One region of the Pseudocitrobacter sp. CD920760 genome, then DNA from elsewhere that is predicted to be linked to it. Evidence: predicted binding sites of a transcription regulator. Region 1 holds the regulator's gene; the other holds the start of a gene.

What was found. Region 1 encodes CRP, which controls carbon source genes, mostly activating them, when cyclic AMP is high. Its sites were predicted from a motif close to ATGTGANNNNNNTCACAT; they were not measured.
Region 2: AC1MKH_RS14070 (YchE family NAAT transporter) is a predicted target of CRP. The motif match lies at 7,045-7,062, and genes of this name have one in related genera.

The regions. Positions count from the first base shown of each region.
Region 1 covers NZ_CM173490.1:4,763,956-4,774,011, forward strand. The annotation lists gene mdcA (malonate decarboxylase subunit alpha) at 1-389, opposite strand, end outside; gene AC1MKH_RS22510 (hydrolase) at 639-1,661, shown strand; gene AC1MKH_RS22515 (YheU family protein) at 1,658-1,876, shown strand; gene AC1MKH_RS22520 (phosphoribulokinase) at 1,903-2,772, shown strand; gene AC1MKH_RS22525 (OsmC family protein) at 2,904-3,308, opposite strand; gene crp (cAMP-activated global transcriptional regulator CRP) at 3,611-4,243, shown strand; gene AC1MKH_RS22535 (YccS/YhfK family putative transporter) at 4,292-6,367, shown strand; gene argD (bifunctional acetylornithine/succinyldiaminopimelate transaminase) at 6,360-7,577, opposite strand; gene AC1MKH_RS22545 (DUF3829 domain-containing protein) at 7,756-8,856, shown strand; gene pabA (aminodeoxychorismate synthase component 2) at 8,872-9,435, opposite strand; gene AC1MKH_RS22555 (putative adenosine monophosphate-protein transferase Fic) at 9,475-10,056, opposite strand, start outside.
Region 2 covers NZ_CM173490.1:2,991,069-3,001,124, forward strand. The annotation lists gene oppF (murein tripeptide/oligopeptide ABC transporter ATP-binding protein OppF) at 1-861, opposite strand, end outside; gene oppD (ABC transporter ATP-binding protein) at 858-1,871, opposite strand; gene oppC (oligopeptide ABC transporter permease OppC) at 1,883-2,791, opposite strand; gene oppB (oligopeptide ABC transporter permease OppB) at 2,806-3,726, opposite strand; gene oppA (oligopeptide ABC transporter substrate-binding protein OppA) at 3,811-5,442, opposite strand; gene AC1MKH_RS14070 (YchE family NAAT transporter) at 6,160-6,807, opposite strand; gene adhE (bifunctional acetaldehyde-CoA/alcohol dehydrogenase) at 7,296-9,971, shown strand.

The sequences.
Region 1 (10,056 bases):
TGAATCGCCCCGATTTCCAGCAAGCCATCTTCCAGCAGTTGCGAAATACGCAGGCTCTGCGTACCGGAGAAAGAGAAGTCCAGCTTGTGGGCGATGCCTTTCTCGAAAATGTCGAGGTGTTCACTGCGACCGACGCTTGGCATGATCATATGCAGGTCGTGAACAATCTGCGGGTTCACTTCAGCAAGGGAACGAGACAGGAAATCTGCCTGTTTTTGGTTATTCCCTTCTAATACCACTCTGTCGCCCGGGGCGATCAGTTTTTCCAGCATTGCGACAAGGTCTGCCGTCGGTAGCACCTTGCCCTGCACCGGTACAGACGCCAGGCGGCGCTGTTTCTCAGTGCGTCGCGTGTTCCATACCCGTGCGGGTGTTTGCCCAGATAACATTATTAACCTCCTGATTCAGCGAATCATTTTGATTTGCTTAACACTAAGAAGAGTCTGAACCCTGGTGAGAAAGTCATCAATTAAGCTTAGGAAGGAATCATTAGCTTGAGAGTAATAATCACATTAAAAATTTGTGACGCAGGTCAACTCAAAAAGGGGTAAAAGAGGCTACCACCGCCCATTTTCTTAAACACAATCAAAAAGTGACGGTATAGTAGTCAGCAGATTAAAAGAGAACATCGCAACGTTATGGCCCAAATTACTCCCGCAGAGTTTGCTGTCCCGCAGGACGACTCCTCATCATTTCGCCCGATGCCCGGCGTCAGCAACCCGCACCTGCAAACCATGCTGCCGAGGCTCATCCGCCGTCGGCTACACTTTACGCCGCACTGGCAGCGCCTCGATTTACCGGACGGCGACTTTCTGGATATCGCCTGGAGCGAAGACCCAATGCAGGCGAAGCACAAGCCGCGTCTGGTCGTATTCCACGGTCTGGAAGGCAGCCTGCACAGCCCCTATGCGCACGGTCTGATTCAGGCGGCGAAGGAACGCGGCTGGCTCGGCGTGGTAATGCACTTTCGCGGCTGCAGCGGCGAACCAAATCGCCTTAACCGTATTTATCACTCTGGTGAAACAGAAGACGGCACCTGGTTTTTAAACTGGCTGAAGCAGGAACTGGGCGATGCGCCCACGGCGGCGGTCGGTTATTCACTCGGCGGCAACATGCTCGCCTGCCTGCTGGCGAAAGAAGGCCCTACGGTTCCGCTGGATGCTGCGGTGATTGTCTCCGCGCCATTTGTGCTGGAAGCCTGTAGCTATCATATGGAAAAGGGCTTTTCGCGGGTGTATCAGCGCTATTTGCTGAACCTGTTAAAAGGCAACGCCTCGCGCAAACTGGCGGCGTATCCCGGCACGCTGCCGGTCGATTTGCGCCAGTTGAAGCGCGTGCGCAAAATCCGTGAATTTGATGACCTGATTACTGCCAAAATTCACGGTTTCGCCGACGCTATCGACTATTATCGTCAATGTAGCGCCATGCCGTTGCTCAATCAGATAGCCATTCCGACGCTGATTATTCATGCGAAAGACGATCCGTTTATGGATCACCACGTTATCCCCGACGCCGACGCCCTCCCCGCCTGCGTCGAATACCAGTTAACGGAACATGGCGGTCACGTCGGCTTTATCGGCGGCACCTTCCGCCGCCCGCAAATGTGGCTGGAGCGACGTATTCCCGACTGGCTGATGCCGTGGCTTGGAGGTGAAAAATGATCATTCCGTGGCAAGACATCGACGCTGAAACGCTCGATAACCTGATTGAAAGCTTTGTGTTGCGTGAAGGCACCGATTATGGTGAATATGAACGTTCACTTGCGCAAAAGGTCGCCGACGTAAAACAGCAACTACAACGCGGCGAAGCGGTACTGGTGTGGTCGGAACTTCATGAAACCGTCAACATTATGCCCCGCAGCCAGTTTCGCGGTTAATCTTACCGACTCGGGAGTTGTTCGCTATGTCTGCCAAACATCCGGTTATCGCCGTCACGGGTTCCAGCGGGGCGGGAACCACCACCACCAGCCTCGCGTTCCGCAAGATTTTCGCCCAACTCAAACTCCATGCCGCAGAGGTGGAAGGCGACAGCTTTCATCGCTACACGCGTCCGGAAATGGACTTAGCTATTCGTAAGGCGCGCGATATGGGGCGTCATATCAGCTACTTCGGGCCGGATGCCAACGACTTCAGCCTGCTGGAACAAACGTTCCGCGAGTACGGGCACAGCGGCACCGGACAGTCGCGAAAATATCTGCATACCTATGATGAAGCGGTGCCGTGGAATCAGGTGCCGGGAACCTTTACCCCGTGGCAACCGCTGCCTGAGCCGACCGACGTGCTGTTCTATGAAGGGCTGCACGGCGGCGTGGTCACGCCGCATCATGATGTGGCAAAGCATGTCGATTTACTGGTGGGTGTGGTGCCAATCGTAAACCTGGAGTGGATCCAGAAGATGATCCGCGACACCAGCGAGCGGGGTCACTCCCGCGAGGCGGTGATGGATTCCGTGGTCCGTTCGATGGAAGATTACATCAACTACATCACCCCGCAGTTCTCGCGCACGCATCTCAACTTCCAGCGTGTGCCAACGGTCGATACCTCCGATCCCTTCGCCGCCAAAGGCATTCCGTCGCTGGATGAGAGCTTTGTGGTGATCCACTTCCGCAATCTCGATAATATCGATTTCCCGTGGCTGCTGGCGATGTTGCAGGGCTCGTTTATCTCGCATATGAATACGCTGGTAGTGCCCGGCGGCAAGATGGGGCTGGCGATGGAATTGATCATGACGCCGCTGGTGCAGCGGTTGATGGAAGGGAAGAAGATTGGGTGAAGGGTGCAGGCTGGGCCCCTCACCCCGGCCCTCTCCCGCAGGGAGAGGGAGAAAATCAGCGCAGAACCTGAACACCGCACGGTCAGTCCCCTCTCCCTGCGGGAGAGGGTTAGGGTGAGGGGTGTCTCAACTTACCCCTCCACCACCTCATAAGAATGGGTAATGTTCACCGCTTTGCCCAGCATCAGCGCCACTGAACAATATTTCTCAGCGGACAAGTCCACCGCACGGGACACCGCCGCATCTTTCAGCTCTTTGCCGGTCACAATGAAGTGCAGATTAATGTGCGTGAATAGACGTGGCGCTTCTTCGCGGCGTTCAGACGTCAGTTTAACTTCACAATCGGTCACGTCGTAACGGCCCTTTTGCAGAATAGACACCACGTCGATGGCGCTACAGCCGCCCGCTGCCATCAGCACGATTTCCATCGGGCTTGGCGCTTTATCACCTGAGTTGCCATCCATCAAAATCTGGTGCCCGGAAGCCGACTCACCCAGGAAGGTTAACCCTTCAACCCATTTCACACGCGCTTGCATAATTGTCACTCCAGAGTTGCAAATTTATTGTCAGATTACGCGCACATAACAAATCTCGCAACGGAAGTAGACCTGGGTCATGCTGAAGCGAGACACCAGGAGACACACGGCAAAAGCTATGCTAAAACAGTCGGGATGCTACAGAGATACATAAACGTACTGCATGTATGCAGAGGACATCACATACTGGTCGCGACAATCTTTGACGACCAACTTCCCAGGTAGAGGGAAGGATATTATTTCAACCAGTGGCTGCCTGATTTATGCCGCTGGCGATAGCTTATAACAGAGGATAACCGCGCATGGTGCTTGGCAAACCGCAAACAGACCCGACTCTCGAATGGTTCTTGTCTCATTGCCACATTCATAAGTACCCATCGAAGAGCACGCTGATTCACCAGGGTGAAAAAGCGGAAACGCTGTACTACATCGTTAAAGGCTCCGTGGCAGTACTCATCAAGGATGAGGAAGGCAAAGAGATGATCCTTTCCTACCTCAACCAGGGCGATTTCATCGGTGAACTGGGCCTGTTTGAAGAAGGCCAGGAACGTAGCGCCTGGGTTCGGGCGAAAACCGCCTGTGAAGTGGCTGAAATCTCCTATAAGAAATTCCGTCAGCTCATCCAGGTTAACCCGGATATCCTGATGCGTCTCTCGTCTCAGATGGCGCGCCGTCTGCAGGTCACCTCTGAGAAAGTGGGCAACCTGGCGTTCCTCGACGTTACCGGTCGTATCGCGCAGACGCTGCTGAATCTGGCAAAACAGCCGGATGCTATGACCCACCCGGACGGTATGCAGATCAAAATCACCCGTCAGGAAATCGGTCAGATCGTCGGCTGCTCTCGTGAAACCGTGGGTCGTATCCTGAAGATGCTGGAAGATCAGAACCTGATCTCCGCACACGGTAAAACGATCGTCGTTTACGGCACGCGTTAATCCCGTCTGACGGCGTATTGTTCGCGCAATACGCCGTTTTTGTCTCGTATGTGGCGCAGGCTGATTTACCATCCGGAAGTCAACTATGCACTGCGGCAAACGCTGGTGTTATGTTTGCCGGTCGCCGTCGGCCTGATTCTTGGCCAGCTTCAACACGGCTTACTGTTCTCTTTAGTGCCTGCCTGCTGCAACATCGCCGGGCTGGATACTCCCCATAAACGTTTCTTCAAACGCCTGATTATCGGTGGGTCGCTGTTCGCCGGTTGCAGCCTGATTGTGCAACTGCTGTTGGCCGATGATATCCCGCTGCCGTTTATTCTCACCGGTCTGGCGATGGTGCTGGGCGTTACCGCCGAAATCAGCGCCCTGCACGGGCGATTGCTTCCGGCCTCGCTAATTGCCGCGATTTTTACCCTGAGCCTGGCGGGCAATATGCCCATCTGGGAACCGTTACTGATCTACGCGCTCGGCACGCTGTGGTACGGGTTGTTCAACTGGTTTTGGTTCTGGCTGTGGCGTGAACAACCGCTACGCGAGTCGTTAAGCCTGCTTTACCGCCAACTGGCGGAGTACTGCGAAGCCAAATATAGCCTGCTGACGCAACATACCGACCCCAATACCGCCCTGCCGCCGTTGCTTAATCGTCAGCAGAAAGTGGTCGATCTGATTTCCCAGTGCTATCAGCAGATGCACATGCTGGCGGCCAATCAGCACAATGATTACAAGCGCCTGCTGCGCGCCTTCCAGATGGGGCTGGATTTGCAGGAGCACATTTCGGTGAGTCTGCACCAGCCGGAAGAGGTGCAAAAACTGGTCGAGCGCAGCCACGCCGAAGCGGTGATTCGCTGGAACGCGCAAACCGTCGCCGCGCGCCTGCGGGTCATGGCCGATGATATTCTCTATCACCGCTTCCCGACGCGCTTCAACATGGATAAGCAAATTGGCGCGCTGGAGAAAATTGCCCGCCAGCATCCCGATAACCCGGTTGGGCAATTCTGCGCCTGGCACTTCAGCCGCATCGCCAAAGTGTTGCGTTCGCAGCGTCCGCTTTATCCGCGTAATCTGATGGCTGATAAAGAGCGCCGTCTGCCGCTGTTCCCGGCGCTGAAAAGCTATCTGTCGCTGAAATCGCCCGCGCTGCGTAATGCCGCACGTTTAAGCGTGATGCTGAGCATCGCCAGCCTGATGGGCGCAGCGCTGCATCTGCCAAAACCCTACTGGATCTTAATGACCGTGCTGTTGGTGACGCAAAACGGTTACGGCGCGACGCGCGTGCGTATCTTCCACCGTGCGGCGGGCACCCTGGCGGGGCTGGTGATTGCCGCCGCCACACTGCATTATCACTTCCCGGAAGGGTTTGCGCTGGCCGCGATGCTGGTGATCACCCTGATAAGCTATCTGATCATTCGTAAAAGCTACGGCTGGGCGACGGTGGGTTTCACCATTACGGCGGTATATACCCTGCAATTGCTGACGCTCAACGGCGAGCAGTTTATCGTCGCGCGTTTCGCCGACACCATTATTGGCTGCCTGATTGCCTTCGGCGGCATGCTGTGGCTGTGGCCGCAGTGGCAAAGCGGCCTGCTGCGGAAAAATGCGCACTCTGCGCTGGAAGCGGATCAGGAAGCGATCCAGTTAATTTTGAGTGACGACCCTTCCGCGGAAAAACTGGCGTATCAACGTATGCGCGTCAACCAGGCGCATAACGCCTTGTTTAACTCGCTCAATCAGGCGATGCAGGAACCGGGCTTTAATACGCACTATCTGGAAGATATGAAACTGTGGGTGACGCACAGCCAGTTCATCGTCGAACATATCAACGCCATGACCACGCTGGCGCGTGAGCACGACACGCTCTCGCCGGAGCTGATGCAACGTTATCTGGAATCGTGTGAAGTCGCCCTGCAACGCTGCCAGCAACGTCTGGAGTATGATGAATCGGGCAGCAGCGGGGATGTGAACATCATGGAGTCGCCGGATACGCTGTCCCACGGGCCACTCAGCACCATGGAACAGCATCTCCAGCGTATTCTGGGCCATCTCAACACCATGCACACCATTTCATCGGTGGCATGGCGTCAGCGGCCACGGCACGGTATCTGGCTAAACCGCCATATCAACTGACGACTTTCGCCACCGCCTGTGCAAAGCGCGTCATGCCGTCGTCGATGTCTTTTTCTTCCACCACCAGCGATGGCGCGAAACGCATCACGTCTGGCCCGGCGTTCAGCACCATGACACCGGCATCAGCGGCCGCGTAAAGGAATTCACGTGCGCGGCCTTTGTACGGTTCTTTCAGCTCGGCGCCAATCAGCAGGCCCATGCCGCGAATATCGCTGAAGACATCATACTTCGCGTCGATATCCTGCAAATGTTGCACAAAACGCTCGCGTTTGGCATGAACGCCATTCAGCACTTCCGGCGTGTTGATAATATCGAATGCCGCACCCGCCACGGCGCACGCCAGCGGGTTACCACCGTAGGTCGAGCCGTGGGAGCCGACGTGAAATGCGCTGGCGATATCTTCGGTAGTGAGCATGGCGCTAATCGGGAAACCCCCGCCCAATGCTTTCGCGCTGGTGAGGATATCCGGCGTCACGCCATAGTGCATATAGGCGAACAGCGAACCGGTACGGCCCATCCCGCTCTGCACTTCATCAAACACCAACAGCGCCTGATGTTTATCGCACAGGTCACGCAGCCCCTGTAAAAATTCCGGCGTCGCGGCCAGCACGCCGCCTTCGCCCTGAACGGGTTCGACCACAATCGCGCAGGTATGGTCGTCAATCACCGCTTCCACCGCGTGCAAATCGTTAAACGGCACATGGACGATATCCGCCGGTTTTGGGCCAAAGCCATCGGAATATTTCGGCTGACCGCCGACGGAAACCGTAAACAACGAGCGACCATGGAAGGCGTTGTGGAAGGCAATAATCTTACTTTTGTACGGGCTATGACGCGTAGAGGCGTAGTACCGCGCCAGTTTGAACGCGGTTTCGTTGGCTTCAGTACCGGAGTTCATAAACACCACGCGCTCGGCGAAGGTGGCGTCCACCAGCTTCTGCCCCAGACGCAGCGCCGGTTCATTGGTGAATACGTTGCTGGTGTGCCACAGGGTTTCGCCCTGCGATTTCAGCGCCTCAACCAGCGCCGGATGGCAATGCCCCAGCGCCGTCACCGCAATCCCGCCGGCGAAATCGACGTACTCTTTCCCCTGCTGATCCCACACGCGGCTGCCTTTACCTTTTACCGGGATAAACTCCGCCGGTGCATAAATTGGCAGGATCACCTGATCGAATGTCGCGCGGGTAATTGCAGGTTGTTTGGTTGTCATGTCATGCCCTTCTGTGATTATGCAGCAATGATTATGAAATTATAATCACAAAATATGCATAAAAAATCACTCAATGGCAATATGCAATTGCGGAAACACACAATTTTAGCTTTATGTTTTTAGCCGGAAAGTTATGCTACGCAATCGTAACAATGGAAATAATCACTAAGGGAATAGTATGTTTCTAAAACGCATCGCCATTATCTCGTTGTGCATAGGGCTGCTTTGCGGCTGCGATAATGCCAACGATGAAACACCGCCAACGTCTGAGCCTGCGCCTGCGCCTGCGCCTGCGCCTGCGCAAACTGATAGTGTTGATACGCATAACAACGTCGCAATGAAAGCCAATCAGTGGCTGGACATTATCAACAACGATTCCCCCGCCTATCAGTATGACAAAAGCAGTGAGGAAGATGTTGAACTGCCGACGGTTATCGGTCAGCAACTTGTCTGGGCCAAAGAGAGCTACGTTAAAACGGTCAAAGCACAACGGCTCTTCAGGCGCAAAGAACCTGTCACGGAAAGCGAATTCGACATACTGATGTCACAATTTAAGGTGATATCCAGCCCCGAAGAGAGAGAAACGTACCGGCGCATCGGTAAAACCATCTCGGCCACGCAGCCACCATTACCGCAACTGGATCGCGCCGGGCAAACGCTGATCGAGAGCGAAATAACATTGTCCGAGGCGGTTAATGCGCTTGTTGAATATCACACCTCTGGCGCCTATCGGCAGGATCGCCTGAGTAAAGCGCCGGCATTGCATATGGCGCTGGATCAGGCCTGGCAGCAATACCGGCAGGCTTCCCGAGAGGCGAGCACCCTTCGCAATGCGTTGTTCAGCGAAGAGCATGATATTGAACTGGCGTACTATAAAGACTGTGGCCTGACAGGACGACTGGCGGTTGTTGAAAGCGCAGACACTGTGCAGGAGATCGTTGACCGCTTATATACCGTGATTTCTCAGCAGAAAAAGGTCGAACATATTCCCCTGGCCGCATGGCAACAAAAAACAGAACAACTCGAAGGCGAACTGGCGCTGATCAATTCACTGGCAACAGATCCGCGCGCCCTCAGCGACAACGGCCTCGACGAGGCCTATATCAAAGACTATGCAAAGGCACTTGACGCATTCATTATCCACCTCAAACTCACCCTGCAGGGTGTCGGTGAAAGCGTGGAAAAGAACACAACGCTGCTGGACGAGCTGGAACAAAAGCAGATGGCGCTGTTCGGAGTGTATAACCAGCTTATTACCGGCGTCACTTGCGAGATGTAAAAGACGCCTTCATCATCAACGCCGCAGGAAGTTTGCCAGCAGTGCATGCCCTTGTTCGCTGAGAATACTTTCCGGGTGGAACTGCACGCCTTCGAGATCCCACTGGCGATGGCGAATGCCCATGATCTCGCCGCTTTCACTGCGCGCGGTCACTTCGAAGGTTTCCGGTAGCGTATCCGGATCGATCAGCAGGGAATGGTAGCGGGTGACGGTCAGCGGGTTATTCAGCCCCTGAAAAACGCCCTGCCCGTTGTGCGTAATGGGCGAAGTTTTGCCGTGCATCACTTTTTTCGCCCGCACGATGCGCGCGCCAAACGCCTGCGCAATCGCCTGATGCCCCAGGCAGACGCCCAGCAGCGGCGTTTTTCCGGCGTAATGGCGAATGACCTCCAGCGAAATACCCGCGTCATCCGGCGTACAGGGGCCAGGGGAGATAACGATTTTCGCCGGGTTGAGCGCGTCGATTTGCGCGAGGGAGATGTCATCGTTGCGCTTCACGAGCACCTCAGCGCCCAGCTCGCAGAAGTACTGGTAGAGGTTCCAGGTAAAGGAATCGTAGTTATCAATTAGCAGGATCATGGCGGCTCCGGTTACAGCAAACCGGAGCATTCTACCGGGTCAGGCAGCGACTCTCACCACTTTCGTAAACAACGCCAGCAGCGGTTTCAAATCCCCCATCGCCCCCTGCTGGTTGGCGTCGTTCCAGCGTAGCGGTTCAATCTCCCGCCAGTCCAGCGCGTAGCCCGCGTGAATCGCCAGTTGCTCAAAGAAAATGCGCTGCGCCAGGCCGCTGCCAATGCGAAACGGATGCAGAACGTTGATTTCGCAGTAGTACCACGTCAACCGCTCAATAAATGCGTCTTTCTCCAGCCCCGTCAGCCAGTCCTCGTCTTCCAGTTCCTGCATCAGGGCGTTGCCTTCTTTTTCAATGCGCGTGAAATGGCAGAATGGTGTATCGCCGTGGTAGATATTGATTTCCCGATACTTTCCGGCCCAGTCAAACACATCCTGATAGAGCTGATAATGAATGGCGCACAGCCAGGGAAGCCCGCGCACCTGCGGGCCAAGTTCGAGGGTCGCGGCACGCAGAGAGGTAAGCTCCCAGGCGGCCTGCTCAAGGCGGGTGGCTTCGTGGATGCCCAGTTTATTACGCATCACGTTTAAACCGGGGAACAGATAAGGGTCGCGGTCGTTACCGAA
Region 2 (10,056 bases), 1.8 Mb from region 1:
TTCCCCCTCCAGCAACTGAATGGTCTTCTGCTTTTCCAGATCCGGATCGGGCACCGGCACCGCCGACATCAGCGCTTTGGTATAAGGATGCAGCGGGTTGTGATACACCTCGTCATAGGTGCCGAGTTCCACCGCATGACCCAGATACATCACCAGCACGCGATCGGAAATGTGTTTCACTACCGCCAGATCGTGGGCGATAAAGATTAACGACAGGCCCATTTCGCGCTGCAACTGCTGCAACAGGTTCACCACCTGCGCCTGAATGGACACATCCAGCGCCGAAACGGGTTCATCGCAAATAATCAGTTTCGGTTCAAGGATCAGCGCGCGCGCAATACCGATTCGCTGACACTGACCGCCGGAGAATTCATGCGGATAACGGTTGACCAGGTTCGGCAACAGCCCCACTTTCATCATCATCGCTTTCACCCGATCGCGCACTTCCTGGCGCGGCATTTTCGGATGATAAGTACGCAGCGGCTCGGCTATGATTTCACCAATGGTCATGCGCGGGTTGAGTGACGCTAGCGGATCCTGGAAAATCATCTGAATATCGCTACGCACGTCGCGCCATTCGTCCGGTTTCATGCCCAGCAAATCTTTCCCCAGCCAGGCCACGCGTCCGTCAGTGGCTTTCACCAGGCCGATAATTGCACGCGCAAAGGTGGATTTCCCGCAGCCAGATTCCCCTACCACACCCAGCGTTTCCCCTTCATACAAACGCAGCGTGACGCCATCGACGGCTTTCAGGGTTTTGGCCGGTTGCCAGAACCACTGTTTGCCATCCTTAATATCAAAATGGACTTTTAAGTCGGCGATTTCGAGTAGAATTTTTCTATCTTCAGTGACGGCATTCATACCAATTCCCCCACAGGCTTAAAGCAGGCGCGTAAGCGACCTGGCGCGAACGTCTCAAGAGGCGGCGCGCTGCTGCAAATCTCCATCGCGTGCGGACAGCGCGGCTGGAACGGACACCCCTTAGGCAGGCGAAGCAGGTTCGGTGGGTTACCCGGAATGGTTAACAGCGATTCACCTTCCGCGTCGAGACGCGGAACGGCATTGAGCAAACCAATAGAGTAAGGATGCGCCGGATGATAGAAGACATCGCGCGCGTTGCCGTATTCCATGGTACGCCCGGCGTACATCACCAGCACTTTATCGCAGATACCCGCAACGACGCCGAGATCGTGAGTAATCATGATAATCGCGGTGTTAAATTCGCGCTTCAGTTCGTTGAGCAGCGTCATGATTTGCGCCTGTACCGTGACATCCAGCGCAGTCGTCGGTTCATCGGCTATCAGCAGCTTAGGCCGGCACAGCAGCGCCATCGCAATCATCACGCGCTGACGCATGCCGCCGGAGAACTCATGCGGGTACATTTTCATACGCTTACGCGCTTCCGGCATTTTTACCGCATCAAGCATTTTGACCGATTCTTCAAACGCTTCCGCTTTACTCATGTTTTTGTGCAGCATCAGAACTTCCATCAACTGCTCACCAACGCGCATATACGGGTTCAGTGAGGTCATCGGGTCCTGGAAGATCATCGAGATTTGCTCAGCGCGCAGTTTATTTAATGCGTGTTCCGGCAGGTTGAGGATCTCTTTACCGTTAAAGGCAGCCGAACCGCCAATCCGTCCGTTACCCGCCAGCAGCCCCATCAGGGCAAACGCGGTTTGCGATTTACCGGAACCGGACTCACCAACAATACCCAGTGTTTCCCCGGCGCGCAGATTAAAGTTGAGGTCGTTCACCGCCGTCACATCGCCGTCGGGCGTTTTAAACGTCACGCGCAGATCTTTTACATCCAGCAGCAGGCCCGTTTGCGCCTGCGTTTGCGGCGCTTTAGCCGTATCAATTACGCTCATCACGGCTCTCCTTAACGGTCTTTCGGGTCGAGGGCATCACGCAGGCCATCGCCGATAAAGTTGAAACAGAACAGGGTGACCACCAGGAAACCCGCCGGGAACAGCAGCAGCCATGGAGAAACTTCCATCGAGTTGGCGCCATCGCTCAGCAATGCGCCCCAACTGCTCAGCGGCTCCTGGGTACCCAGACCCAGGAAGCTCAGGAAAGATTCAAACAGAATCATGCTTGGGACCAGCAGCGATGCATAAACCACCACCACGCCAAGCACGTTCGGCACAATGTGGCGCACCACGATGCTGGCAGTAGACACACCGCCAACCTGCGCGGCTTCGATAAACTCTTTGCGTTTCAGGCTGAGCGTTTGCCCACGGACGATACGCGCCATATCCAGCCAGGAAACCATACCGATAGCCACGAAAATCAACAGGATGTTCTGACCGAAGAAGGTCACCAGCAGGATAACGAAGAACATGAACGGGAAGGAGTTTAGGATTTCCAGCAGACGCATCATGACCGAGTCGACTTTGCCGCCGAGGTAACCAGACAGCGATCCGTACAGCGTGCCGACAATCACCGCCACCAGCGCTGCGGCAATCCCGACCATCAGCGAGATGCGCCCGCCGATTGCCACGCGCACCAGCAGGTCGCGCCCGGAGGAGTCAGTACCAAAGTAGTGACCGGATTCCATATCTGGCGCACTCGACATCATTCCCCAGTCCGTATCGAAATAGGAGAACTGCGACAGCATCGGCGCCAGGGTGACGAACAGAGCGATCAGCACTAATACCACCAGGCTGGCAACCGCTGCACGGTTATGCATAAAGCGACGGCGCGCATCCTGCCACAGGCTGCGACCTTCAACATCCAGTTGTTCACTGAAGTTCTCCAGCACCTCGCTATTTTTCTTACTCAATATCATGGCGAACTCCAGACTCAGTAACGGATTTTAGGGTCAATCACGGCGTAAAGCACATCCACGACCGCGTTAAACAAGATTGTCAGCGCGCCGACCAGAATGGTCAGGCTCAGCACCAGCGAATAATCGCGGTTCAGCGCCCCGTTGACGAACAGTTGCCCAATCCCCGGCAAGCCATAAATGGTTTCGATAACCATTGAACCGGTGATGATGCCGACAAACGCGGGCCCCATATAGGAGAGCACCGGCAGCAACGCAGGTTTTAAGGCGTGACGGAAAATAATCCGCCGCATCGGCAGGCCTTTGGCGCGCGCGGTGCGGATAAAGTTGGAGTGCAGCACTTCAATCATCGAGCCGCGGGTGATACGCGCGATACTGGCGATATAGGCCAGAGACAGCGCCACCATCGGCAGGATCATAAATTTCAGCGCCCCGCCGTTCCAGCCGCCGCCGGGAAGCCATTTCAGCGTAATGGCGAAGATCATCACCAGCAACGGCGCGACGACAAAACTGGGTATCACCACCCCGGTCATCGCGACGCCCATTACCGAGTAGTCCCATTTGGTGTTTTGCTTAAGCGCTGCAATCACGCCCGCAGTGACGCCTAATACCACCGCCAGAATAAAAGCGGCCGCCCCCAATTTCGCCGATACCGGGAAGCTGCTCGCCACCAGATCGTTAACCGAATAATCTTTATATTTAAAAGATGGCCCGAAATCGCCGTGCGCCAGTTGCTTCAGGTAACTGAAGTATTGCGTGGTGATGGGATCGTTTAAGTGGTATTTCGCTTCAATGTTCGCCATGACTTCTGGCGGTAAGGTGCGCTCACCGGTGAAAGGACTTCCCGGCGCAAGGCGCATCATAAAGAATGAAATGGTAATAAGAATAAATAGCGTCGGAATCGCTTCCAGACAGCGACGAAGTATAAATTTCAACATTGCCCGTACCTTTTGGCCAGTGCCTTCAATAATGCGATAAGCGAGACACCGTGAGACAGGCCGGGCCTGCCTCACGTATTGCCATTAGTGCTTCACAATGTACATATTTTTAGTATACGTATTATCCATTGGGTCTTTGCCGGTATAACCGCCAACCCACGGTTTCACCAGACGGGCGTTCACGTAGTAATAAACCGGAACAATCGCGCTGTCTTTATCCAGCTGCTGTTCTGCTTTATCGTACAGCGCCGTACGCTGTGCCTCGCTGGTAGCTTTGAGCGTTTCTGCCATAATGCTGTCGAATGCCGGGCTCTTATAGTGCGGGGTATTCATCGAGCTATTAGAAAGCATCATATTAAGGAAGGATGTCGGTTCGTTATAATCGGCACACCAGCCCGCACGCGCAACATCAAAGGTTCCCTGATGACGCGTATCGAGGAAGGTTTTCCACTCCTGGTTGACCAGTTTAACATTGACGCCGATATTTTTCTTCCAGATTGAAGAGGCGGCAATAGCCAGTTTCTTATGCAGATCGGAGGTGTTGTACAGCAAATTAATGGTTAACGGTTTGTCTGCGGTATAACCCGCTTCTGCCAGCAGTTTTTTCGCTTCTTCATTACGTTTATCCTGGCTCCAGCTAAACCACTCTGGCTGTGTTAATTTTGCGCCATCGGTGTATGGCGGAGTGAAGCCAAATGCCGGCTTATCCCCCTGCGCTTTCACTTTATTGACGATAATATCGCGGTCCATACCCAGCTTCAGCGCGGTACGCACGCGCACATCGGTAAATGGCGCACGTTGGTTATTAATTTCGTAGTAGTAAGTGCACAGATACGGGTCGACGTGAACTTCGTCAGGGATCTCTTTTTTCAGTTTCTGGAACAGTTCAATCGGCATGTTGTTATAGGTCATGTCGATTTCACCGCTGCGGTAGCGGTTCACGTCGGTCACTTCAGAAGAAATAGGCAGGTAGGTCACCTGGTTAACGACGGTTTTGGCGTTATCCCAGTAAGTAGGGCTACGTTCAAGCACAATACGTTCGTTGACCACCCAATCTTTTAATTTATACGCGCCATTGGTCACGATGTTTGCAGGCTGGGTCCATTTTTCGCCAAATTTCTCAATAGCGGCTTTGGGCACCGGAGAGGTTGACGGGTGCACCAGCAGTTTATAGAAGTACGGAACGGGCTCACTTAAGGTGACTTCTAAGGTATGGTCATCAACGGCTTTCACGCCGAGGTCGGTAATCGGTTTTTTGCCTTCGAGGATGCCATCAATATTGGCGATATGGCCATATTGCAGATAGCTGGCGTACGGGGATGCCGTTTTCGGGTCAACTGAACGCTGCCAGCTATAGACGAAATCTTGTGCAGTTACCGGAGAACCATCCGACCATTTTGCATCTTTACGCAGATGGAAAGTCCAGACTTTAAAATCTTTGTTGTCCCAGGATTCCGCCACGCCCGGAGACGGGTGACCATCGAGGTCGCTGACCAGCAGGCCTTCAAACAGGTCGCGGCTGATATTGGATTCCGGAACGCCTTCAATTTTGTGTGGATCGAGTGACTGTACTTCAGAGCCGTTATTGCGTACCAGCGTCTGTTTTTCTGCCAACTGTACGCCTGCGGGCACATCAGCAGCCATTGCTGCATTCCCTGCCAATAGCGCCGTGAAAATTCCCGCAGCGATTACGCTTTTCTTCGTGATGATGGACATTGTGTTGATACTCCGCTCATTATAATTACTGGATCTTGCCAGCCTGTTATCCCCTTTGGGGTCTCTGTACAGCGCAGGAGCTTTTGCGTCTGCCAGTTTTTTGGTACTGCTTGCTATCACCGACTTTTTTATTACGGCCGCTCTTTGGCAGCCTGTCGTCGATTCATTCAAGGTGTCTCCCCTGTCGAGCCACCTGTGTTATCTCTTCATTATCCGCGACGGTATAAGGCCGGAAAGTACCAAATGCCCTTCTTCGCCGCCAATATAATTTGCAAATTTGTTAAGCAATTCTCTTTTCATCGCCATCAGACCGCTTTACCCGTGAATTCAACGCACTGCCAGTTTAAAACAACTCGTTATTTTTCAAAGAGATAGCGACATCACCTCCGACAATCAGCGTATCAATGAAACCTCAGCTCATTTTATATACAAATAATTAACATTCGTTCATTATTTAGTACATTAATCTGTCGGATGGTCAAAATTACTAATATCATTTCGATTATCCGACAGCAAGCGTAACAGTATAGTGTGAGAGAAATAACATAAGAGATGGCAATGCCCGATGGAGGGTGCAGCGCTAAGGCAATGATATTAGTGAATTTTGTCTATCATCACTAAGACTTATCGCTCATGCCATTAGCACTATATTCGATATGATTTGCGAATAATGGAGCAACCGGCAGAGTCTGCTGCTCTGCCGGCTGAGAAAGGAAGTTAGTTCACAAGCCCCGGGAAAATGGCTTTTATTCCGGTCACAATAAATTCAATACCCAGCGCCATTAGCAACAGACCCATGATACGGGTGATGACGTTGATACCGGTCTGCCCTAACAAGCGCACCAGCCAGGGCGCGATGCGAAAGAGCCCCCAACAGCAGAAAGCAAACAGCGCAATGGCCACCGTAAAACCGGCGAGATAAGGAAGCGTATGAAAGCGCGTCCCCCACACGATAGTAGAACTGATTGCGCCAGGCCCAGCCATCAACGGCAGCGCTAATGGCACAACGCCCACGCTTTCGCGAATCGCCGTCTCTGATTTTTCCTGTTTGTTCTGCTTATCTTCCCCCAGCTTGCCGCTAATCATCGACATTGCGATGGTGACCACCAGGATACCGCCCGCAATGCGGAAGGAGTCGATGGAGATCCCGAAAAGTTGCAGAATGCCATCGCCGAGAAACAGCGAGGTCCACAGAATAATGGCGACGGAGAGGTTCGCCGTCATATTGGTTTTATTACGCGCGGCCGCCGTCTGGTAGCTCGTCATACTGATGAAGACGGGGATGATCCCAACCGGGTTTACCAGCGCGAATAGCCCAATAAAAAACTTCACAAAAATCGGAAAATCAAACAGAGCCTGAGTCACGTGAACTCCGAAACACCATAAAAAGTGGTAGTTGACGAAAAATGAATACAAAAACTCCGCAGAAGATACGCTGTTTGGCGGCATACTTCACCAGAATTCTGCAAAAATCACGGAAATACAGAATGTTATATATTGATTTAAATTATGCTAATGTGCACTCCAATCATCACAACCCATGGTTAACAATTTACAATCTTTACTAAAATGGGGCTGCTGAAAGGTGTCAGCTTGGCGTATTTTTGACGCTGATCACATATTTCATACTCAGAAGTGAGTAATCTTGATTACGCCGACAGATTTCAGGGAAATTCTCTGAAAGAAGTTCAGGCAACGCTCTTTGAGTTCGAAGCTCTTTTAGTAAATCAGTGAATCGGGAACGGGTTGTGGATTGTTCCTTTAAGGTCTAAGCAAGCTGGTAGCGCTCTGTCTATACTGACTTGTCGAGCAGATGATTTACTAAAAAAGTTTAACATTATCAGGAGAGCATTATGGCTGTTACTAATGTCGCTGAACTTAACGCACTCGTAGAGCGCGTAAAAAAAGCCCAGCGTGAATATGCCAGTTTCACTCAAGAACAAGTCGACAAAATCTTCCGCGCCGCCGCTCTGGCTGCCGCAGATGCTCGAATTCCTCTCGCAAAAATGGCTGTTGCCGAATCCGGCATGGGTATTGTTGAAGATAAAGTGATCAAAAACCACTTTGCTTCTGAATACATCTATAACGCCTATAAAGATGAAAAAACCTGTGGCGTCCTCTCTGAAGACGACACCTTCGGTACCATCACCATCGCTGAACCTATCGGCATTATCTGTGGTATCGTCCCGACTACCAACCCGACTTCAACCGCTATCTTTAAATCACTGATCAGCCTGAAGACGCGTAACGCTATCATCTTCTCTCCGCATCCGCGTGCTAAAGATGCAACGAACAAAGCAGCAGACATCGTCCTGCAGGCAGCTATCGCTGCTGGCGCGCCGAAAGATCTGATCGGCTGGATTGACCAACCGTCTGTAGAACTGTCTAACGCCCTGATGCACCACCCGGACATCAACCTGATTCTCGCGACCGGTGGTCCAGGCATGGTTAAAGCAGCATACAGCTCCGGTAAACCAGCAATCGGCGTAGGCGCAGGTAACACCCCGGTTGTTATCGACGAAACCGCTGATATCAAACGTGCTGTTGCATCCGTGCTGATGTCTAAAACCTTCGATAACGGCGTAATTTGTGCGTCTGAACAGTCTGTTGTTGTGGTTGATTCCGTATACGACGCCGTTCGCGAACGTTTCGCCAGCCACGGCGGCTACATGCTGCAGGGTAAAGAGCTGAAAGCCGTTCAGGACATCATCCTGAAAAATGGCGCGCTGAACGCCGCTATCGTGGGTCAGCCTGCGGCTAAAATCGCAGAACTGGCAGGCTTCACCGTACCGGCGACCACCAAGATTCTGATTGGTGAAGTGAAAGTTGTCGACGAAAGCGAACCGTTTGCACACGAAAAACTGTCTCCGACACTGGCAATGTACCGCGCCAAAGACTTCGAAGATGCTGTTGTTAAAGCTGAAAAACTGGTTGCCATGGGCGGTATCGGTCATACCTCTTGCCTGTATACCGACCAGGACAACCAGCCGGAACGCGTCGCTCACTTCGGTCAAATGATGAAAACCGCGCGTATCCTGATTAACACCCCGGCTTCTCAGGGTGGTATCGGTGACCTGTATAACTTCAAACTCGCACCTTCCCTGACTCTGGGTTGTGGTTCATGGGGTGGTAACTCCATCTCTGAAAACGTTGGTCCTAAGCACCTGATCAACAAAAAAACCGTTGCTAAGCGAGCTGAAAACATGTTGTGGCACAAACTTCCGAAATCTATCTACTTCCGCCGTGGCTCACTGCCAATCGCGCTGGATGAAGTGATTACTGATGGCCACAAACGTGCGCTCATCGTGACTGACCGCTTCCTGTTCAACAACGGCTACGCAGACCAGATCACCTCTGTTCTGAAAGCGGCTGGCGTTGAAGTTGAAGTGTTCTTTGAAGTTGAAGCAGACCCAACCCTGACCGTTGTTCGCAAAGGCGCAGAGCTGGCTAACTCCTTCAAACCAGACGTGATCATCGCGCTGGGCGGCGGTTCCCCGATGGATGCTGCGAAAATCATGTGGGTTATGTACGAGCACCCGGAAACTCACTTCGAAGAACTGGCGCTGCGCTTTATGGACATCCGTAAACGTATCTACAAGTTCCCGAAAATGGGTGTGAAAGCGAAAATGATCGCTGTCACCACCACTTCCGGTACCGGTTCTGAAGTCACGCCGTTTGCGGTAGTAACCGACGACGCTACAGGTCAGAAATATCCGCTGGCAGACTACGCGCTGACCCCGGATATGGCGATTGTCGATGCCAACCTGGTGATGGATATGCCGAAATCCCTGTGTGCTTTCGGTGGTCTTGATGCGGTCACTCACGCCCTGGAAGCTTACGTTTCCGTTCTGGCCTCTGAGTTCTCCGACGGTCAGGCTCTGCAAGCGTTGAAACTGCTGAAAGAAAACCTGCCAGCGTCCTACCACGAAGGGTCTAAAAACCCGGTAGCACGTGAGCGCGTTCACAGTGCAGCAACCATCGCTGGTATCGCGTTTGCGAACGCCTTCCTGGGTGTATGTCACTCCATGGCGCACAAACTGGGTTCTCAGTTCCACATTCCTCACGGTCTGGCGAACGCCCTGTTGATCAGCAACGTTATTCGCTACAACGCGAACGACAACCCGACCAAACAGACTGCATTCAGCCAGTACGACCGTCCGCAGGCACGTCGTCGTTACGCTGAAATCGCTGACCACCTGGGTCTGAGCGCACCGGGCGACCGTACTGCGGCTAAAATCCAGAAACTGCTGGCATGGCTGGAAGAAATCAAAGCTGAACTGGGTATTCCTAAGTCTATCCGTGAAGCTGGCGTTCAGGAAGCTGACTTCCTGGCTAACGTCGACAAACTGTCTGAAGATGCGTTTGACGACCAGTGCACCGGCGCTAACCCGCGCTACCCGCTGATTTCTGAACTGAAACAAATCCTGCTGGATACCTTCTACGGACGTGAGTACAACGAAGGCGAAGTTGAAGTGAAGAAAGAAGCTGCACCAGCAAAAGCTGAGAAAAAAGCGAAAAAATCCGCTTAATCAGCCGCTGAACTAACGCTCTGATAGCAAGCCCCATCTCAGGATGGGGCTTTTTTTTTGCTTATCGTGTTAACTCGCGCGAGTG